2 regions of the Bradyrhizobium sp. 25ACV genome follow, and region 2 is predicted to be linked to the other one. Evidence: predicted binding sites of a transcription regulator. Region 2 holds the regulator's gene; the other holds the start of a gene.
What was found. The regulator HrcA, encoded in region 2, represses chaperone genes, less so after heat shock. The targets are predictions, from matches to a motif close to GTTAGCACTCNCNNNNNGNGAGTGCTAAC.

Region 1: RAD04_RS35185 (co-chaperone GroES) is a predicted target of HrcA. The motif match lies at 4,254-4,282, and genes of this name have one in related genera.

What each region holds. Positions count from the first base shown of each region.
Region 1 covers NZ_JAVAYO010000022.1:110,174-117,070, forward strand. The annotation lists gene RAD04_RS35165 (DUF2076 domain-containing protein) at 1-729, shown strand, start outside; gene RAD04_RS35170 (L,D-transpeptidase) at 1,376-2,188, opposite strand; gene RAD04_RS35175 (protein phosphatase CheZ) at 2,504-3,289, shown strand; gene RAD04_RS35180 (hypothetical protein) at 3,537-4,058, opposite strand; gene RAD04_RS35185 (co-chaperone GroES) at 4,375-4,671, shown strand; gene groL (chaperonin GroEL) at 4,859-6,490, shown strand; gene RAD04_RS35195 (hypothetical protein) at 6,691-6,897, shown strand, end outside.
Region 2 covers NZ_JAVAYO010000005.1:281,635-288,531, forward strand. The annotation lists gene hemW (radical SAM family heme chaperone HemW) at 1-691, opposite strand, end outside; gene rdgB (RdgB/HAM1 family non-canonical purine NTP pyrophosphatase) at 708-1,343, opposite strand; gene rph (ribonuclease PH) at 1,355-2,068, opposite strand; gene hrcA (heat-inducible transcriptional repressor HrcA) at 2,251-3,339, shown strand; gene grpE (nucleotide exchange factor GrpE) at 3,436-4,053, shown strand; gene pncA (bifunctional nicotinamidase/pyrazinamidase) at 4,153-4,875, opposite strand; gene RAD04_RS14150 (hypothetical protein) at 5,165-6,106, opposite strand; gene dnaK (molecular chaperone DnaK) at 6,500-6,897, shown strand, end outside.

The DNA of each region.
Region 1 (6,897 bases), on a different contig from region 2:
GGCGCGATCTATGCGCTGGTCCAGACCACGCTGCTGCAGGACGAAGCGCTGAAGCGCGCCCATAACCGCATCCAGGAGCTGGAGGCGGCCCATGGGCCCGAGCAGGCACAGTCCGGCGGCTTCCTCGACACCATGCGCGACACCTTGTTCGGCGGAGGCCCCTCGCGCGGCTCGGTTCCGAACGTGCCGCCGCGTGACGCGCGGCCGGTCTGGAACAGCGGCGGAGCGATGCAGCAGACGCAGCCGGGCTACGGTCAGCCGCCTTACGGACAGGCTTACGGCCAAGGTCCAGGCCAAGCTCCAGGTCAGGGCCCGGGCCAGGGGTATGGCGCACCGCCGATGGGTGGTGGCGGCGGCTCGTTCCTCGGCACCGCGGCGGCAGCTGCCGCCGGCGTCGTCGGTGGCTCGCTGCTGCTCTCCAGCATCCGCGGCATGATGGGCGGATCGCATCAGCAGGCCTTCGGCGACACCAATGCCCTCGGCGACCGCAGCGCTGGTGGAAGTCCCTGGGGCGGCAGCGACCAGTCCGGCGGCTCGCTCGCGCGCGATGCCGGCCTCAACGACATCGGCTCGAACCGCGAGTCCCGCCAAAGCTTCTCCGACCAGGCGAACAACGATCGTAACGACAACGACCAGAACTACGGCGACAACAACGACGACGGCAATATGGACGTGGCCGACGACGGCGACTTCGGCGGCGACGACGACGGCGGCAGCGATTACGCGTGAGCAATTCGCCCCGAAGATGCGAACGGCCGCCTCTCGGCGGCCGTTTTTTTTAGAGCATGGCTCGAGCGACTTTTGTGCCACGGCAAGCAGAGAGGACGTTCGATATAGTATGACTATATTGCAGTGCCATTGGACTGAGCTGAACGCTACCCGACGCGCCTGAATTCACCATGCCAAATCAAATCGCCGTCTGACGCGCGCGACCGTAGACTCCCGGATTTCCAAATTCGGACATGGGTGTTCAACTGGAAGAACACGTTGCTCATGCCACACTACCGATGTGGTTGCCTCTTTTAGTTATAGTCGGGGTCTTAAAAATGAGTCCATTTCAGCAGCGCATCGCAACCCTGACCACCGTGACAACTCATCTCATCACCGAGTTGTACGAGTTGGAGGGACTGCACGAACTCGTCAAGAAGGCCGAGCTGTCGGCGCGGCGGTTGAACCGCTCCGCTCGCGCATCGCTTGCCCGATCATCAACTCCTCGTCGCTGCTCTGTTGCCCCCCGTCTCGCTTCGACGCGGCATCGTCGGCCAGCCTAGACCCTGGCCGAAGGACGTACGCCGGCCGGCACGCAACGCCTTCGATGCCGCGCGTCGCGAGCCGGCGCGACACCGGGAGTTGACGGCTCGCAGCGAGCGCCGGGCTACATCACCACGACCTTGGTGCCGACATTGACGCGGCCGTAGAGGTCGATGACGTCTTCGTTGCGCATGCGGATGCAGCCGGAGGAGACGTTGGTGCCGATGGTCCAGGGCTCGTTGGAGCCGTGGATGCGGTACAGCGTCGAGCCCAGATACATCGCGCGGGCGCCGAGCGGGTTCTCCGGACCACCTTCCATGTGCCGGGGCAAATCGGGGCGGCGCGCGATCATTTCGGCCGGCGGCGTCCAGTCCGGCCATTCGCGCTTGGCCGTAATCGCCTTCACGCCGGACCAGGTGAAGCCCGGACGCCCGACGCCAATGCCGTAGCGCATCGCCCTGCCATTGCCCTCGACGAGATAGAGGAACTTGTTCGGGGTATCGACCACGATGGTGCCGGGACTTTCCTTGCCGCTATAGTCAACAGATTGCTTCTCGAACCTTGGATCGAACTGACGCTGCCGCGGGTCGGCCGTCTCCTGCTGAACCGCGCCTTGCTGATATCCACCCTGCATCTGCGGCTCACCCATCGGCGGCAGGCGGCGCTGATCGTAATAGCCGGGCTGCTGTTGATAGACCGGCCGCTCGGGCGCGTAGGCCGGACCGCGGCCGGGACCGTCGCCGAACAGGAACTCGATGAAGCCGCCGCCCATGTTCGCATTGGAGGCGACGCGCACCGGCGCCGGCGGCACCTGCGGCTGGTAGAGCACCGCGGGCGGATCGTTCGGCACCGAATTGTCGAAGGCGCTGGCACTGTTTGCGCCGGCAATGAAGGTGCAAGCGCTGCCGAGCAGCGCGACAGACATTTTCTTGAACATCGACGTACTCTGTACTGTTTCGTCTAGATCACACGCGCCGTGGAGAGCTGATGGCTGGTCCGCGCCCCCGACGTGGTCAATAAAAGGCAAAAGCCGTTTTGTTTGGTAAACAGAAACGCCGTTTGGATTCACCACGTCGTCAGCAGCGGGGCAATTTGGCGATCAGCGTTTATTTTCGATGAACGCCGCGCGCCCATGGTTAATCGCTTCTTTGCGCGCCGTCGCGCGCAGCCGCACAACAGTTCCTGCCGTGAACTTCGTGTTAAATCGCTTCTGCCTACAAAGACGCGTGAGTGAGGTGGGGGGAGTATCCTGATGGCTGTTCACCGCAAACGTTTTCGCGTCGAGGATATCGCTGGTGGCGAGATGCCGATTTTGGACGTAACTGAAGAGGCAATCCCGATGCATAGCGAGATCATGGCCGAGCTACGTGCGATCCGTGCACAGATGGCGAAAGGCGCTGCGCCCTTGCCCTTGTCCGGCAGCGCAGCCATGGCGGCGATCGACGCCTCCACCGCCCACGAGCTCTCCGAAGCTCGTACCATGCTCGAAACCTATCGGGCTCAGATCGAGCAGTGCGAAAAGCTGAAGGTCGAGCTCGACCTCATCCATGACGCCATCGACCGCACCAAGCGCGAAATCGCGACGCTGCACGGTAAGAGCTTTGACGGCGGCGAAATGGCCAAGGTCAATGGCGAGCTCGGCGCGGTGGTCGGCGGCACCGAGCAGGCGACCCAGCAGATCCTCGAAGCCGCGGAATCGATCGACCAGGCCGCCAGCGCGATGTCCAAGGTGGACTCGATCGACCAGCAGAAGCGGCTCGCCGACGACATCCAGGAACGCGTCATCTCGATCTTCGAAGCCTGCAACTTCCAGGACCTGACCGGCCAGCGCATCAGCAAGGTGATGGGCACGATGAAGTTCATCGAGCAGCACATCAATGCGATGATGGAGATCTGGGGCGGCGTCGACGCGATCAAATCCCACGTCGTGCCGCCGGTCGACAATCGCAGCGAGGACGACAAGCTTCTCAACGGCCCGAAGCTCGCCGGCGACGTCGGCCACGCCTCGCAGGACGACATCGACGCGCTGTTCGACTGAGCGGACGCGACATAGGAATAACAAAACGCCGGCCTTGGGCCGGCGTTTTTGTTTTGTGCCATCAAGCGAGACTGCCCCTTCTCCCCTTGTGGGAGAAGGTGGCGCGAAGCGCCGGATGAGGGGTTGCTTCAGCGAATTCGAATGAGAGTTGGACTCGGGGAGAGATACCCCTCACCCGTCTCGCCGCTACGCGGCGAGCCACCCTCTCCCACAAGGGGAGAGGGTTATAGCGCGTGGCCTTAGACCATCACGCCCGCGGCGCGCAGCGGACGTAGACCATGTTGCCGTAGCGGGTGGCGGCGTCCTTGTCGATGAAGCGGGTGATCAGGACGCGGCCGTCGAAGGAGATGATTTCGCGGTCCTGCTCGCCGGGGGTCGGCCCCGCCGGCCCGATGTAGTTCTTGCCGCTCGGCGAGCCCTTCAGCCGCAGCTCCTGCGGCGTTGCCTGGTCGGCCAGATGCATGATCACGCCGCCGGAGGAGCCGGCGGTGATCACATAAGGGTTCTTGCACTGGGCCCGGGCGGCAGCCTCGGTACGGGCGCGGTCGGCCGGGTTCTGGAACGAGGCGAGGCCCCAGCGGCCGACGATCTCGTCGGCGCGAATGGTCGCAGGCATTTCGGGTGCGACGCCCGGCTCGGCTTCGGGCGGCGGCGAGGACGACGAGAAGGACGGCAGGCTCATGCCGCCGCCGCAAGCGCCCAGCAGCAGCGCCAGACATGAGGCGGCGGCCAGATTGGCAACCGTGCGCGCGTGAGCTGAACTGATCATGGCATTCCCCCGAACAAGACCATGGCCGCACCCCTCCTGCAGCCAAGCGCAAAACCGCTGCCGGAGCAATGACGTCCTTTAATACGTCGGCGCCCCGAACAAGTTTCCAGTGCCACCATCCTATATCCGCCTCACCAATCGCTTAACCACCTTTGCTTGACAGGATCGCGGCCAAGCCATATTTCCGGGCCCACTATTAGCACTCGGAAAGCCCGATTGCTAAGCACGCCGTTCGATCCTAGGGATAGGGGATGGACGGAAGCGCCGCCCCACCCACTTCCACTACTTCCGAAGCGAGCCTCCAAAGGGAAACGTCATGGCTAAATCCAAATTTCGTCCGCTGCATGACCGTGTCGTGGTCAAACGTATCGACGCCGAGGAAAAGACTAAGGGCGGCATCATCATTCCGGACAGCGCCAAGGAAAAGCCGTCCCAGGGCGAGGTCGTCGCCGTCGGCCCCGGCGGCCGTGACGAGACCGGCAAGCTGACCCCGATCGACCTCAAGGTCGGCGACCGCGTGCTGTTCGGCAAATGGTCGGGCACCGAGGTCAAGATCGACAACGAAGAGCTCCTGATCATGAAGGAGTCGGACATCATGGGCGTACTGGCCTAAGGCCATCCGCCTGAACAGCCGCTGAATGTCTCATCGTCATGCCCGGGCAGAAGTGCGAAGCGCGTCTTCGCGCTAGGCGACCCGGGCATCCATCGTTTTTCGCAGGATGATGGATTGCCGGGTCAGGCCCGGCAATGACGGAGAGAGAAGCGCCGCAGACACATCACCAAACCAAGGAATTGCAAAAATGGCTGCCAAAGACGTCAAGTTTTCCGGAGACGCGCGCGATCGCATGCTGCGCGGCGTCGACGTTCTCGCCAACGCCGTCAAGGTGACGCTCGGCCCGAAGGGCCGCAACGTCGTCATCGAGAAGAGCTTCGGCGCCCCCCGCATCACCAAGGACGGCGTCACCGTCGCCAAGGAGATCGAGCTCGAGGACAAGTTCGAGAACATGGGCGCCCAGATGGTGCGTGAGGTCGCCTCCAAGACCAACGACCTCGCCGGCGACGGCACCACCACCGCGACCGTGCTGGCCCAGGCCATCGTGCGCGAAGGCGCCAAGGCGGTTGCCGCCGGCATGAACCCGATGGACCTCAAGCGCGGCATCGACTCTGCCGTTGCGGCCGTCATCAAGGACATCGAGAAGCGCGCCAAGCCGGTCGCCGCCTCCTCCGAGGTCGCCCAGGTCGGCACCATCTCCGCCAACGGCGATGCCGCCATCGGCAAGATGATCGCCCAGGCGATGCAGAAAGTCGGCAACGAGGGCGTCATCACCGTCGAAGAGAACAAGTCGCTCGACACCGAAGTCGACATCGTCGAGGGCATGAAGTTCGACCGCGGCTATCTCAGCCCCTACTTCGTCACCAACCCCGAGAAGATGACCGCCGAGCTCGAGGATGCCTACATCCTCCTGCACGAGAAGAAGCTTTCGGGCCTGCAGGCCATGCTGCCGGTGCTGGAAGCCGTGGTGCAGTCGGGCAAGCCGCTTGTCATCATCGCCGAGGACGTCGAGGGCGAGGCGCTGGCCACCCTGGTCGTCAACCGCCTCCGCGGCGGCCTCAAGGTCGCCGCCGTCAAGGCGCCGGGCTTCGGCGATCGCCGCAAGGCCATGCTTGAGGACCTCGCCATCCTCACCGGTGGCCAGCTCATTTCCGAAGACCTCGGCATGAAGCTCGAGAACGTCACGGTGAAGATGCTGGGCCGCGCCGGCAAGGTCGTGATCGACAAGGAGAACACCACGATCGTCAAGGGCGCCGGCAAGAAGCCGGACATCGAGGCCCGTGTCGGCCAGATCAAGGCGCAGATCGAGGAGACTACCTCGGACTACGACCGTGAGAAGCTCCAGGAGCGTCTCGCCAAGCTGGCCGGCGGCGTCGCGGTGATCCGCGTCGGCGGCGCCACCGAGATCGAGGTCAAGGAGAAGAAGGACCGCGTCGAGGACGCCCTCAACGCCACCCGCGCCGCGGTGCAGGAAGGCATCGTCCCCGGCGGCGGCGTCGCGCTGCTCCGCGCCAAGAAGGCGGTGGGTCGTCTCACCAACGCCAATGCCGACGTCCAGGCCGGCATCAACATCGTGCTGAAGGCGCTGGAGGCCCCGATCCGCCAGATCTCCGAGAACGCGGGCGTGGAAGGCTCGATCGTCGTCGGCAAGATCCTGGAGAACAAGTCCGAGACCTTCGGCTTCGACGCCCAGAACGAGGACTATGTCGACATGGTCGAGAAGGGCATCATCGATCCCGCCAAGGTGGTGCGCACCGCGCTCCAGGACGCCTCCTCCGTGGCCGGCCTGCTGGTCACCACCGAGGCCATGGTCGCCGAAACGCCGAAGAAGGAAGCCTCACCCGCGATGCCCGCCGGCGGCGGCATGGGCGGCTTCTGAGCCTCTGTTCCGTTACAATGTTGCGAAGGCCGCCTCCGGGCGGCCTTCTTTTTTGCCGACCCTGCCCCTCCGCTTTCCGATTCAACCGACGGCCAAAACCCACTACGGTGACGCGCCGATTCGAATAGTTTGGGCATGATCCTCTCGGAAAACCGCTTCTCACTTTTCCGGATCATGCCCGTTGCGCGAGGATTTCATCGATGCGTGCGCTTCTGGTTTGTTCGACAGCCCTTTTGGCAGCTCTGCTTGCAGCTTCTCCGCATCCCGCATCCGCCCAGATGAAGCTGTCGCCGAGGGCCACGACACCCGGCGGTCCGGAGACACGCTATTTCACCTCGATCGACGGGCTGATGGACGGCAATGCCGACGTGATCCTGAAGGAGACGCGCCAGGGCAAGACGGTGACG
Region 2 (6,897 bases):
AGACCGCTTCGTCCGGCGTCTTCAATTTGCCGGCCTGGTGCAGGCCGAAGAACGGCGTGCCTTCCTCGATCGTCAATTGATAGAGCGACAGATGCTCGGCCGCTTCGTCGATGGCGAGACGCAGTTCATCGGCCCACATCGCCGGCGTCTGGTCGGGACGGGCGTAGATCAGATCGAACGAATAGCGATCGAACGAGCGGCGTGCGATGGCGACCGCATCGAGCGCCTCGCGCGCGCTGTGCAGGCGGCCCAGCGCTTTCAGCGACGCATCGTCGAGCGCCTGCACACCGAGCGAGACACGGTTGACGCCGGCGGCGCGATAGCCAGCAAAGCGCGTGGCTTCGACGCTGGTCGGGTTTGCTTCGAGCGTCACTTCGACGTCATCAGCGACGGTCCAGTGCTTGCCGATGGCATCGAGCACGGCGCCGACGGTTGCGGGCTGCATCAGCGAGGGCGTGCCGCCGCCGAGGAAGATTGAGGTGACTTCGCGGCCGGGCGCGCGCTCGGCAGTGGTTGCGATCTCTCGCGCGAAAGCGGAGGCGAAGCGCGCCTCATCGATCGCGGCGTGGCGGACATGGCTGTTGAAGTCGCAATAGGGACACTTCGACAGGCAGAACGGCCAGTGCACGTAGACGCCGAAGGCTTCAGATTCTTGTTTTGACGCGTTTTCCTGGCGCGAACCGGTATCCACTTCGCTCGAAAACGCTCTAGCGCGGCTCAAGGCAGATCTCCGCCAGTTTCACGAAGGCGCGGGCGCGATGCGACAGGCCAAGGCCGAGCGGCGGCAGGCCGTGCTTCTCGATGCTGTCCATCTCGCCGAAGGTGCGGCTGTGGCCGTCCGGCAGGAACATCGGGTCATAGCCGAAGCCGGCGGTGCCGCGCGGCGGCCAGACCAGCGTGCCGTCGACGCGCGCCTCGACCTCTTCGAGATGATCGTCGGGCCAGGCCACGCAGAGCGCGGAGACGAAATGCGCTTTGCGCTTATCCGGCGTGGTGGCGCCGCGCTCTTGCAACAGGCGCTCGATCTGCGCCATCGCCGCGGCGAAATCCTTGGAAGGTCCAGCCCAGCGCGCGGAGAAAATGCCCGGCGCGCCGTCGAGTGCGTCGACCACGATGCCGGAATCGTCGGCAAAGGCGGGAAGCTTGGTCGCCTGCGCTGCCGCGATCGCCTTGATCGCGGCATTGCTGCGGAAATCGTTGCCGGTCTCGTCCGGCTCGCCGAGGCCGAGCTCTCCGGCCGACACCGCCTCGATGCCGTACGGCGCGAGCAGCTCCTTCATCTCGGCGAGCTTGCCGGGATTATGGGTGGCGATGACGAGCTTTCCGGTGATTCGGCGGTGCATGGGCCTATTGACTACGCGACAGCCAGTTTCTGCAAGTCCACGAGACGCGCGATGCCCTTCTGGGCCAGCGCCATCAGCGCCAGGAACTCGTCCTGCGTGAACGGCTCGCGTTCCGCGGTGCCCTGCACCTCGATGATGCGGCCATCGCCGGTCATGACGAAATTGGCGTCGGTCTGGGCTTCCGAATCCTCGGCGTAGTCGAGATCGAGCACCGGCGTACCGTTGTAGATGCCGCAGGAGATCGCGGCGACATTGTCGCGCATCACATTGGCCTTGATCATGTTGCGCGCCTTCATCCAGTTGACGCAGTCGGCGAGCGCGACCCAGGCGCCGGTGATCGAGGCCGTGCGGGTGCCGCCGTCGGCCTGGAGCACGTCGCAATCGACCGTGATCTGGCGCTCACCGAGCGCTTCGAGATCGACGATGGTGCGAAGCGAGCGGCCGATCAGGCGCTGGATCTCGACCGTGCGGCCGCTTTGCTTGCCGGCGGAGGCCTCGCGGCGGGTGCGTTCGGAGGTCGCGCGCGGCAGCATGCCGTATTCGGCGGTGACCCAGCCGCGGCCCTGGCCCTTCAGCCACGGCGGCAGGCGATCTTCCAGCGTGGCGGTGACCAGCACATGGGTGTCGCCGAATTTCACCAGGCAGGAGCCTTCCGCATATTTGACCACGCCGCGCTCAAGCGTCACGGGGCGCAATTCGTCGGGCGCACGGCGGCTTGGCCGCATGGGAAATCCTCCAAAACTCGCAGGTGTAGGGCTGTTCGCGGTGCTTGTAGGTGGGGTGAGGGTATGCGGCAAGGGGAAAGGACAAGGCTTTTTCACCCCCGGTTTTCCACCCTGCAAACGCGACGCTTGTCAGAACCCTCCTGGATGGACAAATTATGAGCATCTGAGAGGAGTTACCGTCTGTGGCCCATCACGATCCGATCCATCTGATCGCGCCGCGCGCAGGCCTCGCCCAGCTCAACGAGCGTTCTCGCGACATCTTTCGTCAAATTGTCGAAAGCTACCTCGCGACCGGCGAGCCCGTGGGCTCGCGCAATATCTCGCGGCTCATCGCCATGCCGCTGTCGCCGGCCTCGGTCCGCAACGTCATGGCCGATCTGGAACAGCTCGGCCTGATCTACGCCCCGCACACCTCCGCCGGCCGGCTGCCGACGGAACTCGGCCTGCGGTTCTTCGTCGATGCCCTGATGCAGGTCGGCGACCTCAACGAGGCCGAGCGGCAGTCGATCCAGAGCCAGCTTGCCACCGTCGGCCAGGCGCAATCGGTCGAGGCGGCGCTGGACCAGGCGCTGACGCGGCTGTCGGGCCTGACCCGCGCCGCCGCGGTGGTGCTGACGCCGAAATCCAATGCGCGGCTGAAACACATCGAATTCGTCCGTCTGGAACCGGAAAAGGCGCTGGTGATCCTGGTCGGCGAGGACGGCCAGGTCGAAAACCGCGTGCTGTCGCTGCCGCCCGGAGTTCCCTCCTCGGCGATCACCGAGGCCGGCAATTTCCTCAATGCGCGCATCCGCGGCCGCACCCTGGCCGAGGCGCGGCTCGAGCTCGAGACGGCACTTGGAGAGGCCCGCGCCGAGCTCGATCAGCTTGCACAGAAGGTGATTTCCGCCGGCATCGCCAGCTGGTCCGGTGGCGAGAACGAGGATCGCCAGCTCATCGTCCGCGGCCACGCCAATCTGCTCGAAGACCTGCATGCGCTGGAGGATCTGGAACGGGTGCGCCTGCTGTTCGACGATCTCGAGACCAAGCGCGGCGTGATCGACCTGCTGGGGCGCGCCGAGACCGCTGAGGGCGTGCGCATCTTCATCGGTTCGGAGAACAAACTGTTTTCCTTGTCCGGCTCCTCCACGATCATCTCGCCCTATCGGGATGCCGCCGGTCATATCGTCGGCGTATTGGGCGTGATCGGGCCGACGCGGCTGAATTATGCCCGCGTGATCCCGACCGTGGACTACGCGGCCCGCATCGTCAGCCGCCTTTTGGGAGGCTGATCGGCGTTTCCGCCGATCACGGGCGCTTGATTTTCGGCGCTTTAGGCACGATATCCGGGCCAACAATCCCTGGAAACGAGTTCGAGATTAGAGCCGATGACCGAGCAAGACCGGCAACCCGAAGACACGACTGCCGCGACCGGCGAGCCCGTGGTGTCAAAACCCTACATCATGCCCGACGATCCCGAGCCCGGCTCGGTCGAGCTGTTGCAGAAGGAAGCCGCCGAGGCGCGTGACCGCATGCTGCGGACGCTGGCCGAGATGGAGAATCTGCGCAAGCGTACCACCAAGGAGGTCGCCGACGCCCGCCTCTACGGCATCACCGGCTTTGCCCGCGACGTGCTCGACATCGCCGACAATCTCCAGCGCGCGCTCGATGCCGTTCCGGCCGAAGCCCGCGCCACGGCCGATCCCGGCCTGATCTCGCTGATCGAAGGCGTCGAGCTCACCGAGCGTTCGCTGCTCAACGCGCTGGAAAAGCACGGCGTGAAGAAGCTCGATCCGCAGGGCCAGAAGTTCGACCCGAACTTCCACCAGGCGATGTACGAAGTGCCTGATGCGTCGGTGCCGTCTGGCACCGTGGTGCAGATCATGCAGGCCGGCTACACCATCGGCGAGCGCGTGCTGCGTCCGGCCCTGGTCGGTGTCGCCAAGGGCGGCGCGAAGCCCGCGGCCGCGGCGAACAACAACGAGTCGAGCGGCGCGGGGAATTGAGTTTGGTGTCATTCCGGGGCGGCTCGTGAGAGCCGAACCCGGAATCTCGAGGTTCCGGATTCGATGCTTCGCATCGCTCCGGAACGACCAGTTGTAATCCTACGCGCTCACCGCGATATCCGCAGACTGAATCCGCTTCACGCCGGCCTTGGCCATATCGGCCCAGGCTTTTGCCAGCGAGCCCTGCGTGTCGATGCCGCGGCAGGCGTCTTCCACGACATAGACCTCGAAGCCCGCCTTGCGCGCGTCGAGCGCGGTCCAGGCAACGCAGAAATCCGTCGCGAGCCCTGCGACGAAGACGCGCTTGATCTTGCGTCCCTTGAGATAGCCGGCAAGTCCGGTCGAGGTCTTGCCGTCGGCTTCGAGGAAGGCCGAATAGCTGTCGACGTCCTTGTGAAAGCCCTTGCGGATGATGAGCTCGGCATGCGGGATCGCAAGGTCCTTCGACAGCGAAGCGCCGTCGGTGCCCTGCACGCAATGGTCGGGCCACAGCACCTGCTTGCCATAGGGAAGGTCGACGGTCTCGAACGGCTTCTTGCCGGAATGCACCGACGCAAACGAGATGTGGCCCGGCGTGTGCCAGTCCTGCGTCATCACCACATTCGCAAATGCCTTCGAGATCTTGTTGATGACGGGCACCACCTGCTCGCCCTCTTTCACCGCGAGGCTGCCGCCCGGCAGGAAGCAGTTCTGCACGTCGATCACGAGCAGCGCGGAGGCATCGTCCGGCTTGATCGATGCCGCTGCAAGGAGTGCGGTTGGAGCCAGCGTTGCAAGCGCCGTCGTTCCAAGCATTGCCAAGACTTGTCGCCGATCCAGCATCGTTCGCCTCCCCTTAGGATGAACTCAACGGAGACGAAGCCTAGTTCCGTTCGTGTACGAACAGAAGCCCGAAAATGCGGCCGGCTTTGGTGAGGGCTTGGGCTGCCGGCCCCAACATAACTGTCGTCCCGGACAAGCGCGCCCTTAGGCGCGCGCCGATCCGGGACCCATACCCCCAGGGAGATGTTTGGCGAAGACTCATCATGGGTACTGCGACCGACCGCAATCGCACGATCACGCGGTATGGGTCCCTGCTTTCGCAGGGACGACACTGAGTATGCCGAACGGCTCAGCCCTTCGGCTGAATCCCGTCGCGCACGGCGCGGAAGCGGGTGAAGGCGGCCAGCCACTGGTCGCGCGGGGCGCTGGCGATGATGCGCAGCGAGGCGCCGCCGCTCGAGAAGCGGATCCATTGCACCACGGTCACCGGGACCTTGTCTTTGCCGCTGACGCCGTCGATCCGGGTCTCGAAGCCCTGCTGGCCGTTGATGCGGATCGGCTCGGACATGGTGACGCGCGATTCGCGCACGCCGGGGATCTGCAGCGCCGCCTCCTGGGCGAAGCGGGCGCGGTCGTCGGCCTGTTGCGGCGTGGCGCCGATCAGGCCGAGGATCATGAACGGCTTCGACTCGTAACCGGTGCTCTCGTCGCCGTCGGCCAGGATGATGCTCGAGCCCGGCGCCAGCGTGCGGATGTCCTTGAATTCGGCGAGATCGGTGATCCTGAACGGCATCAGCGCGATCTGCTCCTCCGCCGAGACCTGCTTGCGGGTGGTGGCGGTCGCAAACATCTGCCGCACCGCTTCATCCGTGTAGATCTTGGTCGCATTCTCCGGGACCTGCACCGCGACATAGCCGGAGAAGCCGGCGCCCGGCACGATCATCGAATAGCGTTTCACCGGGGTGTCGCCGGCCTTGCCGCTTTCGGTGGTGAAATAGGCCAGGCCCGCGGGCGTCTCGATCTTGTCCTGCTTGACGCCGCCAGCGCCGGCCGGATTGGAATTGAAGGCGCTCACGACCTCGCCATAGGCCGCCGGCGGCAGCTCGGTGATCAACACCTTGACGCTGCCGTCCTCGCTCTCGAATCCCGGAAAGGTTTTTGCCGTGCTGAGACCGACCAGCGGCACCATGCCGAGGCGCAAGCCGGGCGGAAACACGGCGTCGGCGGCGAAGGCCGGAAACGCGGAGGCGATCAGGAGGGCGAGCGCGGCGAGGGGGCGGATCAGCTTCATGGGCACTCTGATTGGTTCACATTGAGGCCGTTCGATGGTCGGCCACCGGGCCGCATTGTCGCGCGAAGCAGCTGTAGCGGCTGACCGGCCGGTCCGCCTTTTACCGGGTTTGGGCGTGCGGCAACAGGGCGGGCGGGCTTGCGGTAGCGGGGGCTTGCTGAAGCCTGAACCTGTTAATAATTCCTCACCCGCAAGGGCGGTGAAGCCCGGATATCATCGTCCAAAACCCAATGTTTTCACGGCAGAAACGTAGCTTCGGTCCTTGCGGGCCCCTCCCCCCCTCCTATATGAGCCTCAATCATCGCAATATCGCGGATGTTTGATCTTAGGGGGTTTCGGTCGGGTGCCTTCTGGGCCCAGCCAACCTGCCGCAAAAACAAGGATATCAGGACCATGGGAAAGGTCATTGGGATCGACCTCGGCACCACGAATTCGTGCGTCGCCGTGATGGATGGCAAGAACGCCAAAGTCATCGAGAATTCCGAAGGCATGCGCACGACGCCTTCGATCGTCGCCGTGACGGACGACGGTGAGCGCCTCGTCGGCCAGCCGGCCAAGCGCCAGGCCGTCACCAATCCCGAGCGCACCTTCTTCGCAGTGAAGCGCCTCATCGGCCGCCGCTACGACGACCCGATGGTCGAGAAGGACAAGAAGCTCGTCCCCTACAAGATCGTGAAGGCTTCCAACGGCGACGCCTGGGTCGAGGCCGACGGCCAGACCTACTCGCCCTCGCAGGTCTCGGCGTTCATCTTGCAGAAGATGAAGGAGACCGCGGAAGCCCATCTCGGCCA